2 regions of the Calothrix sp. CBUCES-K 9914 genome follow, and region 2 is predicted to be linked to the other one. Evidence: predicted binding sites of a transcription regulator. Region 2 holds the regulator's gene; the other holds the start of a gene.
What was found. The regulator HrcA, encoded in region 2, represses chaperone genes, less so after heat shock. The targets are predictions, from matches to a motif close to TTAGCACTCNNGANTCNNGAGTGCTAA.
Positions count from the first base shown of each region.

Region 1: groES (co-chaperone GroES) is a predicted target of HrcA. The motif match lies at 6,014-6,040, and genes of this name have one in related genera.

Region 1 covers NZ_JBXXZH010000021.1:35,344-44,381, forward strand. Annotated here, with positions in the region: gene AC2JBO_RS06950 (hypothetical protein) at 1-1,057, shown strand, start outside; gene AC2JBO_RS06955 (hypothetical protein) at 1,088-2,107, shown strand; gene AC2JBO_RS06960 (alpha/beta fold hydrolase) at 2,296-3,168, opposite strand; gene AC2JBO_RS06965 (endonuclease dU) at 3,248-3,832, opposite strand; gene AC2JBO_RS06970 (response regulator transcription factor) at 4,319-4,996, opposite strand; gene groES (co-chaperone GroES) at 6,054-6,368, shown strand; gene groL (chaperonin GroEL) at 6,481-8,121, shown strand; gene AC2JBO_RS06985 (DNA cytosine methyltransferase) at 8,794-9,038, shown strand, end outside.
Region 2 covers NZ_JBXXZH010000092.1:19,331-28,368, forward strand. Annotated here, with positions in the region: gene AC2JBO_RS20715 (tetratricopeptide repeat protein) at 318-641, shown strand; gene AC2JBO_RS20720 (hypothetical protein) at 708-1,214, opposite strand; gene AC2JBO_RS20725 (DUF3352 domain-containing protein) at 1,453-3,078, opposite strand; gene AC2JBO_RS20730 (rhodanese-like domain-containing protein) at 3,232-3,588, shown strand; gene hrcA (heat-inducible transcriptional repressor HrcA) at 4,085-5,167, shown strand; gene AC2JBO_RS20740 (DUF2834 domain-containing protein) at 5,522-6,205, shown strand; gene AC2JBO_RS20745 (hypothetical protein) at 6,224-6,886, shown strand; gene crtW (beta-carotene ketolase CrtW) at 6,804-7,631, opposite strand; gene AC2JBO_RS20755 (SDR family NAD(P)-dependent oxidoreductase) at 8,064-8,885, shown strand.

The DNA of each region.
Region 1 (9,038 bases), on a different contig from region 2:
GCAACAAGCTAATGGAAACTTACGGAATAACTTACTTCCATCTGAGCAAAAACAAATAGCAGAATCCCAGTTTCAGGAAATTGATAATATAATTAATGATATTCAAACTTTAGTCAAATATTTAAAACCTGGGTTAAAAGAGTCTGATGTGGTATCTGTACAAAAATATTTAAAACTCGATGTAAACAATTCAATTGTTAGGAAAAATTTAGGCAAATTTGGCTTAATCACGCAAACCGCAATTAATGAATATTTTCAACAAAACACTGATAAATTAGTATATAAAATTAATAAATTAGCTATTTCAAACAAAGTAAATCAATCCCAAAAAACTGCTCAATTTTCCAATCAAAAAGTTGAAGACTTAACTATCGAAAATGAACGATTAAAACAAGATAGAATTATTTTTCCGATATTCTCATTTTTTATTGGTTTGGTTGTTGGTTCCCTATTAATGTTTATTTATCGAGAGCGATTTTCTAGACTAGAATCATCAAGAAACAATACTAAATATCGTCAAGTTACCGAAATTAATACTGCATCACAACAAGCAGTTGTTGAAAATCAAAATATAAATCCAGTATATTCACCACCAACCCAGCAAATACAGGTTCCATCACCAGACATTTCTCAACACAAAACTTCAAACAATTTTATTCAACCAGCAAATCAAACTTCAGAAAAACCTCAAACTGATTTAATTACTGTTTACAATCATAACCCTCATTCTTTGTTAAATTCTGCTATTGAAGTTTCAGAGACGAAAGATAGTATTAACCAACGGCGCCTAGGTGCTAAAAATGCAGTAATATTAGAGCAAGTGCGTAAAGGTAGAGGAAATTACTGGATAGTTTCTTGCGAAGGAAGAGAATATTTAGTTCCTAAAGGTAACTTTAAGATTGATGAATATAATTATGAAACAGTTCAGGCTTTATTTGATTGTCAAAATTATCAACCAAGACACTCACGCGATTTTAAGCTCATTCAACCCGCACAAGTTACTACTGTTGCTCAAGCAATGTGGCAAATTATTGAGTTTGGTATACTTCAATTTTAATATGTAATTTATTATTTATACTAGTTTAAAATGTCAGACTTTGAACCTTATTTTGAAGAACTCAATAAAAAGATTGATTATTTAGTAAGTAAAGTTAACTCGATTGAACGGCGCCTAGTTTTAGTCGAAAAATTACTAGACATTAATAACCCTAGTCAAGATCAGGGAGAAGAAATTGTAGGTGCCGTTGAAATTCCAAGTTTTCCAAAATGGAGTTTATTCGTAAACGAAATTGTCGATAAATATCATACTAACTGCCAATGGTTAGAAAGTAAAGTTATTAAAGTTTCGCTTTTATCAGAAAGCTTATTACAAAAAGTAAACGATTTTGTCTTCAATCTGGATAAAAAAGGAAACTTTTGGATTATTGCAACAACAGACGATAACTATTATTTATTACCCAAAGATAATTTTAAGGTAAACGCATTTAACTATAATACTATAAAAAAAATATTTCGATGCAATGGCTACGAAGCAGAATCAAATAATCAATTTACTCTCATTGAACCTGCACAAGTTTCACTGGCGCCAAGTGGAAAACAATGGATATTTACTCAACAAGGCATTTTAAATTTTCAGTTACCAAATGCTCAAAAGCCAGAACAGCCACTAAAATCAAATCAAATAGACGAAAATGAAACTGAACAGCTAGATAAACTACTTACATCTTCGTATAATAAAAAACCATCTTTCTTAATAGAACATGTAACCATAGTATCCGAAACATTAGACAGTAGAAAGCAGCGTTTATTGGGAACTAGTCAGTCTGCTATTTTTCAGACCGATGTTTTAGGAAAATACTGGATAATTAGTATGAAAAGTAACGTACTTTATCTAGTTCCTCAATGGGACATAAAAATCAGCTATGAAGATTTAATTAGTACACAAGGTATATTTGAGTGGCGTTATTATAATCCCCAATACGCAAGCAACTTTAAATTGATCAAGCCTGCAAAAGTATCTCTAGTTAGCCAAGGTGAAAATAGTGTATTGGTAAATTTAAAACAATGGCTTGTTATTCAAACTGGAGTTATAGAATTTTTTGCTTAGATTTTTCAAAAGCTAGTAGCAAGATTGGCAACGGATGATAAACAGATGTAGCGGATAGTTAATTTTGAACAACTAGATTTTGTTTGTAACCAATAAATTATCTGTTACATCCGTTGTATCCGTTGCAAGTTAACCCATCAGAATTAATGACATTAACCACTCGTATGATAACTATGTAACTATCATGACTATATATACAAGTTTAATAGTCCGATGAGAACGGATGGCGCCTCAAGATGAGGCAAAATTCCGGTATTGGGTATTGTGTAAAAGTTTTGAATGGCTGTTGTATTTAACAATGACAGTCGTTGCCCAAGACGCGTGTGCGTAAACTGAGCTTGCTCTCCCCAAAATATCACTGTGGAAATTGTCAGTTGCTGAATGTATAAACTTAAATCGAAATACAAGTCACCACGTAGAAATGCCAAAGCTGCGTATTTTGCATTTGGTTGTTGTGCTGTATATAAATATGCTTGTACCATTTCTTGGGTAACAAGTTGAGGCGATGCGAAGAGAAAACTTTGTAGAAAATTACGAACAGCTAGTTCATTCTCGGCGCCAAGGGTGTATATCAAGTCTTCTAAGAGGGATAAATTAATAAGTCCAAGCGGTAGTCGTCTGCCGGCACCTTCGCCAAAGTCATTAAATCCTGAAGGACAAATTAGAAATAATTGCTTAAATAAACTAGGTTGAGTAATTGCAAGTCGAATTACCAAAGCAGCAGTAAATGAAGAGGCTATTACAGTAACTGGGGAATCACAAGTTTGGGTAATAAATTCTGTAATCGTGGTTAGATAATCATTAATACTATAGTCACGAACCGGATGCGCCGACTCTCCCCACCCTATTAAATCAGGCGCCAAGATTCGATGGGTAAAAGCATAAGCAGGATAAACTTTTGACCATTCATAAGCAGATGCACCACCTCCAAAGTTATGGAGAAAAACAAGCGTGTCAACCTGGTTGGTGAGAAGGTGTGGAGCTTGGGTATAGTAAACCATCTTACCAAGCGATGTTTGAATGACTTTTTGCACAAAACCAGGTGGTTGAAACTTAAGCACGGTCTTCCCCCCCTTTGAGTAGATGTTGAATTAGATGTTGAATTAGATATTTAATGTTTTTACTAGTACTAAAGTTTGCCTAGGCTGAACTTCCGCTTTCACCTTTGATTACTGCTGCTGCAATTAAATGCGCGAGTCGTAAAGCTTCAGGTACTTTACCACAGTCTGTGAGGCGTTGTAGTACAGATGCTATTACATCTGGGTGTTCGCCACAAACTTGGAAGACAAAGGGTAGATATTCATAAATGGTTCCTGCTTGGTGCAGCAGTTCAAATCGTTTTTCTGGATAGGGTAAACGGCTAATTGGTTCTGCCATTGCCGTTAAATCTGGCTTTCTTCGCATTACAGCAACGCACGGAATTTTTAAGCGCGCGGCTAATTCAGGTAGGTTAACAAAATTTAATCCACCGAAACCGATGCCGTCGAGTAACACAATATGTAATTGTGGCAGAAACTTACCACCGATGAGTAAATTACATATTGTATCGGTAGAATCAAAACCATCTTGCTGAATTTGCCCCCATACCATTCCTTCAAACCGGGTCTGCGCGCAAATAATTCCGGCTAGATTTACGCCACTTCCAGAACCACGAATAAATGGCGCATCATCGAAACCAATTACGCGGATTGTTCGGTTTAGCTTGAGCAAAGTTTCGAGTTTCATTGCGAGTTCTATAAAAATTAAACTTAACGGAGAACACTCCCTTTTAATTTTATATACGTAGAAAAACAGTATTACTGGTAACATTGTTGCTGTAGCACGGATTTACATTTTTGCAGTCAATCGATACAATACAACTAACGAATTTTGACAATGAAAAAAATAAAGGCTGGCTTCACCCTTTACCAGTAGATGAAGCCAGCATTTAAAGAAATCAACTCTATTGACGGCAATGAGTTGTAAACAAGTACTCATCATCTGGACAATGATGAATACGCAGGGTGTTCGTGACTTAACAGTAGTTAATAGTGTAGTTCACACTCAAGTATGAAAACTTAGCCAACGCTTCCATTCGCGCAGGAATGGATTTACCAGTTAAAAGATTTCGATATGTTGTACTCTCGTCTTTAAGTTGCACTCACAGCTTAATAAACGAGTGTGCTACATACACGAAACTACAACTAAACTACAGCTTATACAAATCAGGGTCTATGCCATTTGGTTTTCAATCGCCCACCGTGCCAACTCGGTGCGGTTGTGAAGGTTAGTTTTGCCTAACATATTGGAAACGTGGCTTTCAACTGTTCGCTGACTAACATTAAGTTCTTCAGCGATTTCCCGGTTAGCTAAACCTCGCGCAACAAACTGGACAACCTTGAGTTCGGTAGGCGTTAATTGCACGTCGAAGGGAACTTGGATCCGAGAACCGTTTTCTCCTCCCTTAGCTTGGTGTTCTTTCCAGCGAATTGTCTGTTTCAGCGAAGATTCAACCTGTGCGACTAGTTCCTCTGGCTCAAACGGCTTGACCATGTAAACGTCGGCGCCTTTATTGAGTCCTTTTACGCGGTCGGCACTTTGCCCTTTTGCAGATAGAAACAGTACGGGGATCCAACTAGTGCGTTCAGTTTGCCTGACTTGTTCAACAAAGGTGTATCCATCCATTTCCGGCATCATGACATCACAAATAATCATGTCTGGAATATCCTGCTCTAAAATTTCCAGAGCTTCGCGACCATTTTCGGCTGTGATGACTTCATATCCCCGGAATTCCAAGTAATCCTTTACCAGCAAAATCAGGTTGGGGTCATCATCGATAAGTAGAAGTCGTTTATGTTCTTTCATGCTGGGTTCTTTCATAGCAGTGGCACTTGTCGCACTTCGGTCCATGAGGTCTTGATTCGTTATCCTTTGAAGTGGATGATTAGATGCTGTTGGTTTTTCCCACTTAACTCGCCAATATCTTTCTGGTTTCAGAAGTGACCTACACATTCTTTAACCGCAAGACTTAAGGCAAAAGTACAGTAAGGATACGTAGAGCAGCAGTAATTATAATGCGTTATTATATATCGCTTTGAAGAGTGCGGGTGAAAAAACACTGATTAAATAATAATTATTCAAGCGAGCGATAATCGTATTGGTACTAGATGCTCCTAGGTAAAACAACCCGCGCGTCTTTTCGGCTTACTGCGTTTTTCATATCCTCTGTCATGGTTCAAACCATGTAAGGAGTTCAAAACAGGCATCGGTGAGAGTGAAGGAGCGCTTTGGGTGGGATGGGTTAAAAAGTTTAATTTTCAACCAGCCTATTAACCACCAAGCTTGCCAATCCATCAAATCGAATCAACGTTGGCTCTTGAATAATCCGTTTAATCAAATGAACACTCTTTGCAAAGGTACGATACCGCACTATCCGGGTAAACTACCATTATCGTTCCAGAGCAACAAACTCGCAAGCAGTTCGAGCAGTTCGTTCGTAAATTGTTCTGAAAAAACAACGCGGGTACGGTCGGAAAGCGCCGTGTCACAACTGTGCTCAAAAGCATTCTGACTAAAGGCTATACAGAAACGCACTGTTGATTTTTGACATGATTTTTTGCCCTTACGAGCGCAAATCGTAAGAATTACTTAGGATTTTTTGAGCGGAAAAGTTAGTAGATTTTGGTATTTTGATTCTCGACTTTTGCATCATCTTATATTTGAACTACACAACCTAATTACTGTTCTATAACAATTTCTACAGTTTGCAAATAAATTTGAAGATACAAAAATATTTATGAACCAAGAGAATTTACTCATAATTGTAGCTCTAGTAAGTATTTATACTCATTTTTGTCGAACAGTTGGTAATTAGTTCGGGAACCCGTACATCAATATTTGTTGCTATCGGAAGCAATTTTAGCTACATTAGCACTCAGGAGTCGAGAGTGCTAAAAAATAGAAACTTATGGCAGCTGTATCTCTAGTAAGCGTATCCACAGTTAAACCCTTGGGCGACCGCGTTTTCATTAAAGTAAGCGCAGCCGAAGAAAAAACAGCAGGTGGTTTGTATTTGCCTGATAACGCGCAAGAAAAGCCCCAGGTCGGCGAAGTCGTTGCCGTTGGTGAAGGCAAATTCAAAGATGACGGAAATCGTGTGACTATGGATGTCAAAGTTGGAGACAAAGTTCTCTACTCGAAGTACGCTGGTACTGACATCAAGCTTGGTACTGACGAGTACATACTGCTCTCTGAAAAAGACATTCTAGCAGTTGTTAGCTAATCCTTACATTGCAAAATAGCTAATTAGCTAACGAGAGATAAAGTTAGCAATTAGCGACCAGTATCAATCCATACAACACGTTCAAAAACGAATTGAAGTAACTAAAAACATTATGGCAAAGCGGATTATTTACAACGAAAACGCGCGTCGTGCATTAGAGCGCGGTATGGACATTTTGGCTGAAGCGGTAGCAGTTACCCTTGGTCCAAAAGGTCGCAACGTGGTATTAGAGAAGAAGTTTGGTGCGCCTCAAATCATCAACGACGGTGTAACCATTGCTAAAGAAATTGAATTGGAAGACCACGTTGAAAATACTGGTGTTGCTTTAATTCGCCAAGCTGCTTCTAAAACAAACGATGCGGCGGGTGACGGTACAACCACAGCTACAGTTTTAGCGCACGCAGTTGTAAAAGAAGGTTTGCGTAACGTTGCTGCTGGCGCCAATGCGATAATGCTCAAGCGCGGTATTGATAAGGGAACCAACTTCTTAGTTGAGAAAATCAAAGAACACGCGCGTCCAGTAGAAGATTCTAAATCGATAGCTCAAGTCGGTTCAATTTCTGCTGGTAACGACGAAGAAGTCGGTGCCATGATTGCCCAAGCAATGGATAAGGTGGGTAAAGAAGGCGTAATTTCCTTGGAAGAAGGAAAGTCGATGACTACCGAGTTGGAAATCACCGAAGGTATGCGCTTCGACAAGGGTTATATTTCACCCTACTTCGCAACCGACGCAGAGCGCATGGAAGCTATATTTGACGAGCCTTTCTTGCTCTTAACCGACAAGAAAATTGCTTTAGTACAAGACTTAGTACCCGTACTTGAACAAGTAGCGCGCGCTGGTCGTCCTTTGGTAATTTTGGCAGAAGATATTGAAAAAGAAGCACTTGCTACCTTAGTAGTTAACCGTTTACGCGGTGTATTGAACGTAGCTGCTGTGAAGGCGCCTGGTTTTGGCGACCGTCGTAAAGCGATGCTCGAAGATATCGCTGTATTAACTGGTGGTCAATTAATCACCGAAGATGCTGGCTTAAAGCTTGACAACACCAAGCTTGATATGCTAGGTAAAGCGCGTCGTATTACCATTACCAAAGACAGCACCACAATTGTTGCGGAAGGTAACGACCAAGCAGTAAAAGCACGCTGCGAACAAATTCGTCGTCAAATGGACGAAACAGAATCTTCCTACGACAAAGAAAAACTTCAAGAGCGTTTAGCTAAATTGTCTGGTGGTGTAGCAGTCGTTAAAGTTGGTGCTGCTACCGAAACCGAAATGAAAGACAAGAAGCTACGTTTAGAAGATGCTATCAACGCTACCAAAGCAGCAGTTGAAGAAGGTATTGTTCCTGGTGGTGGTACAACTTTGGCACACTTGGCGCCTGAGTTGGAAGCTTGGGCAAACAGCAACCTAAAAGATGAAGAGTTAATTGGCGCATTAATCGTATCGCGCGCACTAGCAGCTCCTTTGAAGAGAATTGCTGAGAATGCTGGTCAAAACGGCGCCGTTATTGCTGAACGTGTGAAAGAGCGTGATTTTAACGTTGGTTTCAACGCAGCAACCAATGAGTTCGTTGACATGTTTGAAGCTGGTATCGTTGACCCTGCAAAAGTAACCCGTTCTGCACTACAAAATGCTGCTTCTATCGCGGGTATGGTATTGACAACCGAATGTATCGTTGTTGACAAGCCAGAACCTAAAGATGGGGCGCCTGCTGGTGCTGGTGCTGGTATGGGTGGCGGAGACTTCGATTATTAATTGATCCCCCCAACCCCCCCTTAATAAGGGGGGGCAAGAGATTATTTTAATTCTTGTGGAGCAGGCATCCCTGCCTGCCTCTTTAAAAAAACAGTTGCTTCTTTATGCTAGGAGCAGCTGTTTTTTATGTCTAATTTTTATGGGTTGTAGCACATCTGTCTTGTGGTGTGCAGTGATATATTTGTTTTTACCACAGAGACTTCTAGGGCACAGAGAGTAGAGAAATTAACCACAAAGGCACAAAGGACACAAAGAAAGAAGGTTTTCTCTTGTCCCCCCCTTATTAAGGGGGGCTAGGGGGGATTAAACCTAGATAATGGTATTTATATAACTTTCCAAATATCTCTTACAATAGGCGCCTACCAGGAGGTTTTTACATTGGAATGTTTATACTGTAAATCAAAAATGCAACGTGAGACCGCTCCTTTTAGCATTGACAGAAACGGCTACCATTTAACCTGGGATGCAATTCCTGCATAGGTTTGTTACCAGTGCGGTGAAACATTAATTGAAGCGCACGAAGTAGATTTAATCCAAGAAGCTCTTATGGAGTTAGATGGTAAAACCGCTACATTCACAATAGTAAAAAACTCATTTCCAAATCAGATTCTATTTAATATGTCCACATGTTCTATACTGTAATTGCTTTATAGCTGTTTGGCTTTAGTTGGTATGGATTACATCAATCAGATAAACCATTTACTCAAACCTTCTACATCTGGGAATTTGTTAGTAGTCGATTTATTTGCCGGATGTGGTGGTTTATCTCTTGGTTTTGAAGCCCAAGGTTTCGATACACATGGTTTTGAAATGGATGCTGATTCATGTGCGACTTATAGAAAAAATCTAGAAGGAAAATGTACAGAAATTGTACTTACACAGGATACTAAATTACCACCTGCTACAGTAGTTATAGG
Region 2 (9,038 bases):
GTAGGTTGGTTGGAGGCTAAAAGAATCTATATGATCCGTATCATAAAATCTGAAAAATTGTAGCATAGGTGTCCCGCCTGTGCAGTGACTTACGTTTTTTTACCACAGAGACGTACAGACGCGATTAATCGCGTCTGTACACAGAGGGAAGAGAGTAAGAAAATATCAGCTTTCCAAAATTAACTTCACCACAGAAACTCAGAGTTGATTTATAAAGTAAATACAAAATCTTTGTCGGTTGGGTTACGCAAAGCCTCCACCCAAGCTACGTTTAGCTATTTAAGATATGTAAAACGCAATAAAAAAATAATTTAAAAATGATGTTAAAGGCGCCATTTCCGAATTTAACAAAGCTATTAGTTCTAGAACCAAATAACGCTAATCCTTATAACTACCGAGGTAACGCGAATATTGAACGTGGTTCTTTGGAGGATGCAATTAAGGATTATAGCAAAGCTATCGAAATAAATCCTGATTATGATTTAGCTTTCTATAATAGGGGGCTTGTATGTACAAATTTAGGTAAAGTATCAGAAGCTATTAGTGACTTTGAGAAAGCAGCACAACTTTTTCAAGATAAAGGTCAACTGGATAGTTATAAAGATGCTAAAACCAGATTAACAGAATTACGTTCAAAATAACGTAGCATAGGTGTCCCGCCTGTGCATTGGTCTCTACATATACATCGGTCAAGCGGGACGCCTAACCTACGGTTGTTCTATTGACAGCGTGTAATTGAGCTTGACACCTGGGTTAAAACTACCTACCCAAACTTTGTAAGTGCCTGCTTTCCAATCATTAGCTGCAATGCTAGCATCTTTACGCCTGCCAGAGTCATCGCCACAATAAATTTTCCCATCTGGCGCCTGAACTAGAAGTGTTGTATCAGAACCACCGCTATTTATAGCTATTCTCAGTTTAGAAAAATCTTTTTGTAGAACAACAATATGGTCGGGTGTTGGGTCGGCAAAACCAATACAAGCTTTGTTGTCAACATCACGGTTGGTTATTGCCGACAGCGAGTAAGAACCACCTGTATACCCTGAAAGTGAAACTGTGGCACTATCAAAACCTGGCGCCAAACTAACAGTACCGAAGTTTGCCGTATCAGCTATCACTTTACTTGTAGGAATTACCGTAAGTATACCCAACAGAAATCCGGATGCTAGCCAAGCAGTCCACGTTCTGGATTGGTTGGTTCGTAAGGCTGGCATTAGTCTATGTTGACGTTTTTTCATAGCAGCCTCTCAACAGTGTGGGAGTAAATTTATATACAAATTATAACTCTAAAATGCATTGAAGAATTTAAGGGTTGTGTCAGATCAAAATCTGTCACAAGAGCTGAGTAATGAGTGCTGAGTAATGAGTGCTAAATAAAAACTCTTAACTTCTAACTTTTAACTCCTAATTTTTAAGTTCCGACTCAGCACTCAGCACTTTTTACTATATTGATTATTCTTCAAACTGGAAAAATACATCACCTTTGAGCGAGCTATTGTCATTACCGTAGTTAGTAACGGTTAATGAGCGCAAATTATTGAAGAAAGGTTTTGCAAGTATTTTTAGCAGTTTGAGTACAGGTAACTGACGCTCCAGTATTGGTTGACTAGCTGCCCAATTTATGTATACGTAACCTGCGTTTGACTCAGGGAGCGCTGCGACACTTTTCTGAAAATTGCGATTATTTAATAGTGTATTATCCTCTATTGTGAGAACTTCGTGCATGGTCTCTAGGGATGAAGTGAAAATTTCATAATTATTTATAGTTGTATGCACTCCATAAGCTTTTGCTTCAATATTAAAAGATGGTTTGTCTTGAGCATTAGATTTGGAAGATGCTGCTTTTAACTCTGTCCAAGCAGTAACAGGTTGGTTGAGAAGATTGAATGTAGTGATACTTAAGCCGTTTTTTACTGCTATTGCATCTAAATTTGTAAGTGCAGATGGTGTTTGTGGTGTTTCTGTAACAAATATCCAATCAGGGTTTGCTTGTTGGGAGTTTGATATCAAGCCAATTGCGTATTCACCTTTTACCCAAGCAAAGATATCTTTTGATAAGTTTACACCCCAGCGTTTTTGAGATTCTGCGTCTTGCTGTACAAAATCTGTTATCGTTATTCCTCGTTGAGGTAACAGCGCACTTTTTAGCTGTTGCCAAAACATCGCTAGGTTGCTATTCTCTAAACTACTTAAGTCTTTACTTCCAACTGCAATACCCGCACTCGCTGGAATATATCGTAGTGCGTCTGCAGGTTTTGATAATGATTCCAACGGTGCCTTAAGTTCGTTTGTTGTAGATAGTGCGACAGTTTCCGCAATAAAACCTTTTGCAGCTGGCGCCAACGTTACAACTTGATAGTCAAAGGTTTGTACAGGTAACTTCAATCCAAGCCATTCTGCCACAATTGGAAGATTTAGAAAAGCCACACCAAGGGACTTGGGTGAGATTTGTTTGACTTGTTCGTACTGTGTTGTAGTCGTCAAGTTTAAGTCGGGTGCTTGAACATTATTTATCGCTTCCCGTAATACCTTCGGGTCGTTAGCAAACAATAAATACTTATCCCCAACAACTGCACCAGCGAGCATTCCTTTTTCGGAAGGTGCTGTAATAATTTTAACACCTGCAAACTCTTCCACACTTAACTCGCTACCTGCCAAAACTTGTTTCGAGAAAAATAACTGTACAAACTCACGGCTTTTTTCTGGTGACTTGGTAGCTATTGCCATTAAGTATCCAGGTAACTTACCATTATCGGGGTCGCGGTCAAAATCTAAGCTAGTGACAGCTAGTGTAATTTCTTTTCCTAGCCAGGGTTGAACATCTTTACGAAAATCTATACCTGCTGCCTCAACTGTTCTTATAAGTGAAGATTCGTATGGCCTCAATGACTCCAACTGCGTATCTAATATAGATATCATCGCAGGCGCCTGTTTCGATACGAATATTGCTGCACCTGGTTCAATACTGCTTCCTTTACCAAACGCAGTGAGTGCAAATACTTCATCACAGCTTGTAACACTAATAAGCAGTGCAACCAAGCTGACTACAAAAAGACGAATAAATAAGCTTTTCATCATACCTCTTACACCTTACGCCGACAACTTTAAGGTTAAAGGGGAAAGTGAAAAGGCGAAAGGGGGTATTTCAGTTCAAGGTAAGCAGGATAACGACATTATTAAACGAAGGGATTTGTGTAAAGATAAGAAATATAATTGTGAATAAAACGTTAAATGGCACAATATCCAAGTTCCGGCTTTTCCCAAGTTAGCGTTGAACAACTCCAAGAACGCTTATTGTTAGGCGCCGAGAAGCTTCAACTTATCGACGTTCGCGAACCACAGGAAATAGACATTGCCAGCATTGATGGTTTTGTCAACCTGCCTTTGAGTGAATTTGCTACTTGGGCAGACCAAATTCACGCGCGCTTTGATTGTGAATTTGAAACACTTGTACTATGCCATCATGGTGTTCGTTCGGCTCAAATGTGCCAGTGGTTAGTAAGTCAAGGCTTCACTAATGTTAAGAATATTACAGGTGGAATAGCTGCTTATTCTACGCAAATTGATGTCTCTATCCCTCAGTACTAATTTATTCGTTAACGATTAATTAAAAATTTTACATAATCCCTAGCGTTTATACTGAGGTAACAATCATTTGCTGGCTTGTATTTTAGTTATTAACAATACAACCTTTTTGAGCCATTTATGAAAACATAGATTCTATATTACTGGTGCTAGATGTCTTGATTCACACAAATAAATACAAGTAAGCAAGAAGACCTTCCTTTCAGTAGATGGTCAGTTATTCATATAGCTATGTAGATTAGATTCAAGTGTTGCTATCGTACTTTGCTCTTAGTACTTAGGCAAAAATATGTATAATTAGAATCTTTTCTACTTACATAGATTAAATTACTATGTACAAATGTAACATTATTTTGAGTCTTCTTAAAAAAGGGAGATTAATTTGGTATCTTTCTTAAATAAATATTAAACTTTTTGCTTTTACCTAGGGAACAATAGCATAAAACGAGTCCTAAATTTACAAACTTTTATTAAAATTTGCCTTCAGTAAACATAACCTATGCCAGTTAAGTTAACAAATCGACAACAGCATATACTTTTGGCAACGGTGCGACGTTATATTGCCACAGCCGAGCCAGTTGGATCAAAAGCTTTATTAGAAGAGTTTAATCTTGGTGTCAGCTCTGCGACAATTCGGAACGTAATGGGAGTGCTAGAGAAAGCTGGGTTACTTTACCAGCCCCATACCTCAGCTGGTAGAGTACCATCAGATTCAGGATACCGAATTTATGTCAATAATTTGGTGGCGCCGACGAGTGAGGCAATAACGTTACAGGTAGAGCAAGCGCTGTCAACACGGCTAAAATGGGAAGATTGGAGTCTAGAAGCGCTATTGCATGGAGCGGCGCAAATTCTCTCGACTTTAAGCGGTTGCATCACGTTAATTACGATGCCACAGAATGGTGGTGCTGTATTGCGTCACCTGCAACTAGTGCAAATCGAAGCAGGCAAGGTAATGTTGATAGTGGTTACAGAAGGGTATGAGACGCATTCAACATTATTGGATATACCACCAGCACTCGATGGAAGCAAACGTGATGCGGAATTAATAGACCGTGAGTTGCAGATTGTTTCTAATTTTTTAAACAGTCATTTGCGTTCTAAAAGTTTGTTGGAGATAGCAAACCTTGACTGGACACAACTCGACCGCGAATTTCATCACTACGGAGAATTCTTAAAAACATCGCTTTTAGAGTTAAACCATCGTAAAGTTTCTCCTGAACCCGCGCAAATAATGGTACGGGGTGTTTGCGAGGTGTTACGTCAACCAGAGTTTTCGCAGTTACAGCAAGTGCAAACGATAATTCAACTTTTGGAAGAAGAACAAGAACAGCTATGGAGGTTGATATTTGAGGAACCTGACGCACCAGAAGAACCAGGTAAACCAAAAGTCACTGTTCGTATTGGCGCCGAAAATCCTTTAGAACCAATACGCACTTGTACATTAATATCTTCAACATACCGACGTGGTTCAGTTCCAGTTGGAAGTGTTGGAGTACTTGGACCAACACGGTTAGATTATGAAAATGCCATTGGGGTAGTAGCTGCTGCTTCTGAGTACCTAAGTGAAGCTATCAGTTAATTTAATCCCCACTAACCCCTTTAGTAAGGCTACTGTGTACACACAAGTCTCTAAAAGTTGCCTTTCTTCTCTTTCTTTGCCTCTTTGCGTACGAGCGCGGTTAATTCTTTAACGAACCGCAAAGTACGCAAAGTACGCAAAGGAAAGGAATGTAAGAATTATAAAAAGATGTGTGTACACGGTAGCTTAGTAAGGGGGGAATAAAATTTAAAGCCTTTATTAAAAAGTAACAAAATAAGTTAACTCTTAGCCCCCCTTATTAAGGGGGGGTTGGGGGGATCAATTCTTGATTAAAAATAAAAATATTACCTAAGATAGATAAGTCGTCTTCACCAATAGGTAATATCTATAAATATGCTGAGAAAAATAACATTTTGGTTAATCTGGCTCTTGTTTACAAGCTACGCCTTTGTATTTGCGCCTCCTGACCAACCCGACACATTTGAACTAATCAAAAATTTATCGACTGGTCAATGGCAAGGAATCAACCCGTTAGTAATTGCACTGTTTAATATCATGGGTGTATTACCTATGATTTATGCATGTTTAGTGTTTATTGATGGTGTTGGACAAAAGGTTCCAGCTTGGTTGTTTGCCACATGTTCATTTGGAGTAGGCGCCTTCGCTTTGTTGCCTTACATTGCCCTGCGTAAACCAAATCCTGAGTTTGTAGGTGAAAAAAATGCTTTTATTAAAATTTTAGATTCACGAATCACAGGTATTTTACTATCAGTTGGCGCCATAATTCTAATCGTTTATGGAATTACTCAAGGAAACTGGAATGATTTTGTACAGCAATGGCAAACTAGCCGTTTTATTCACGTGATGAGCTTAGACTTTTGCTTGCTGTGTTTATTGTTTTCTAGTCTTGTCAGGGATGACATGGCACGTCGGGGAATGGTAGATAATAAAGGATTATTTTGGCTAGTTGCGTTAGTTCCATTATTCGGTGCCTTGATATACTTATGTGTAAGAAAACCATTACCAGAAATTGGTAGTAACGTAAATCAAAGTTCACAAAAACCAGTTACGACTTAAAATTAAGATGAATCTTTTATGAATCGAAATGCACTGTTGTTACTGTGGGCAGGTTTTATTAGTTATATAATTATTCTTGCCCCACCACTGCATCTAGAAGCGACTATTAAATTACTTTTGAATATAATAACGCTTCAATGGACGCAGATAAATCCAGTTATTTTGTCGTTATTCGCACTTGTTGGCATTTGGCTATTTATTTATAGTAGCCTTTTGTTCTTCGATGGTAGAATGCAATCAATACGTTTTTATCCTTTTGCAATCGCTTCCGTAGCATCAGGTGTACTAGGTTTGATACCATACTTAGCATTACGCGAGCCAAATCAAAGCTTTACAGGTGAGAAAGATGGCTTTTTGAAATTTCTCGAATCGCGCGTTTTTGCTTATACACTTAGTTTTATGACAATTGGTTTGTTTGTATACGCTTTAGCATTTGGTAATTGGGATGAATTTATCGAACAGTTTCTGAATGATAAATTCATTAATGGAATGAGTCTTGCTTTCGGTTTATTCTATTTATTGTTTCCGACGAGCATATTGGATGATGATATTGCACGTCGAAACTGGAATAAGCAACAGATGGAAAAATTCTATTTATTTATTGCACTTGTTCCACTTCTCGGGCCACTTTCATATCTTTGTCTACGTCCACAAGTTGCAGTCCAAGCTGATGCACTTTAGGTAGTTGCCACCAAGGAACTTGAGGACATTGGTGATGTTCTTCATGATATCCAAAATGGTAGCAAGTTATAAAAGACAACCAAACCCGATAAGAAATAGTGCGAGAGCGATGCGGTTCTACGTATCCGGTACTTGGTTCGCTATGAGGTATAAAAGTACCGAAATAAAATAGCTGTAATGAACTTAGTAACGACGGTATTGCCCAAAAGTAAGTTAGATTAGAACGAGGTACATCAAAAAAGTAATTAGCAAAGTTATAGGTAATTGTTATAAGAATAATCTGCTTCCAACTCCAATAATTCTTCATAAAATGAAAGTACCAAGCAATTAGATTTTTATGCTCACCGTTATGAAAATCTGGGTCACTTGCTGTAGCTACATGTTGATGGTGTTGCCAATGTTTTTTAAGTAATGTTTTATAAGATAAACCGCCGTATAAAAATAAACTTAATGAACCAATAAAATGATTTAATTTTATATTATGATTTATAACTGCTCCATGCATTGCATCATGTGCAGTGATGAAAAGTCCAGTATAAAGAAACGTTTGCAAGATTACAGCAGCGAACAGGAAAAAGATATTAGTGCTTTGAACATCGACGTTCATTAGCGAAAAAAAGCTAATACCCCATATACATATAATTGAGACAGCAGTAAATATACCTTGATAATTCTTGATATAGTTATCGATGGAAATTTGTATTGGGTATACAATTGTTTTTTGTAGCATTAAATTAGTATTCATCAGTACGAAGGCTCAAATGTTAGCATATTGAAACGTAGGACTAAGTATTACGCATTACCCATCGTTAAATAATAAGTTGTATAGCACTTACACAAATAATAGGTATCTAAATAAATTTATCTATCTGCCTATGGTTTAAATGTTTGTGTTGATTACACATGTATATTTGTAACTTTTGGATACCAATTTGTCATTCTCAAAGCTGATTTACCTTTAAAGAGTTATTTATTTTAAGTATTGTAACCTATATAAACCTTTGCACTTAAATACTTCAGTACTGAAGTTACTGAATATTCAATAAGTATTAAAAATACTCAACATAGTGAATACTAATATATGACACAAAAACTACAGTTATAACCATAGTGAGAAGGATTTTAGAGTTGGATTTACCACACTAATTAAAGTACATGTGTTTTTAAATCAAGGATAATGGCTCCCACAATATTAATTACAGGCGCCTCACAAGGCATAGGAAAACAGACGGCTCTGCTATTCGCGCGCAAAGGATATAACCTAGCATTAGCCGCGCGGTCAACAGAGGACTTGGAAACTACAGCGCAGGAAATCAAAAATCTTGGCTTAAATAATGAGGAGTTGACAGTTGCTTGCGATGTCCGCGACGCAGAGCAAGTAAATACACTTGTACAAAAAAGCTTAGAACGTTATGGAAATATAGACGTGTTGGTAAATAATGCGGGTATATTCGCAACTGGAACAGTCGAAAACTTCTCGTTGGAAGATTGGCATACAATAATTGATACAAACTTATGGGGGTATATTCACACAGTAAACGCGCTGTTACCCCATTTTCTCAAACGCAGAAGCGGAACTATCGTTAATCTTAGTTCAATAGGGGGGAAAGTACCTACACCTTATCTAACTGCCTACTGCACGAGCAAGTTTGCTGTAACAGGTTTTACAGAAGCATTACAAGCAGAACTGAAGCCAAAAGGTATCCAGGTTTGCGGTATTTATCCAAACGTTATTGCTAGCAGCTTTTTAGAACGGGCACTATTTCGCGGCAAAAATGAAGAAGATGCTCTTATGCGTCGCGAACAACTTGGTATGGTTATAAATAGTCCTGTGATTGAAAAGCCTAAAGATGTGGCGAAAGCAATTTGGGAAGCAGTAAGCAAACAAAAGTCAGAGGTAATGGTTGGTTCTGCCAACTTATCACAGTCGATATACCGCTTATTTCCCGGTTTACTCCAGTGGGTTTCACGACAAACCCTTAAAAATCAAGATGTGTAATTTATAATCTGTGTAAAGACGCGAGGAACATCGCGTCTTTACTGTCTATGGTGATTTTCTTTTTACCACAGAGACAGACCACTAGTAGTCCACGTCATAAGTTTTGGTAGTATATAAAATAACCTGTAGGTTAGGCATCTTGCCTGACCTACG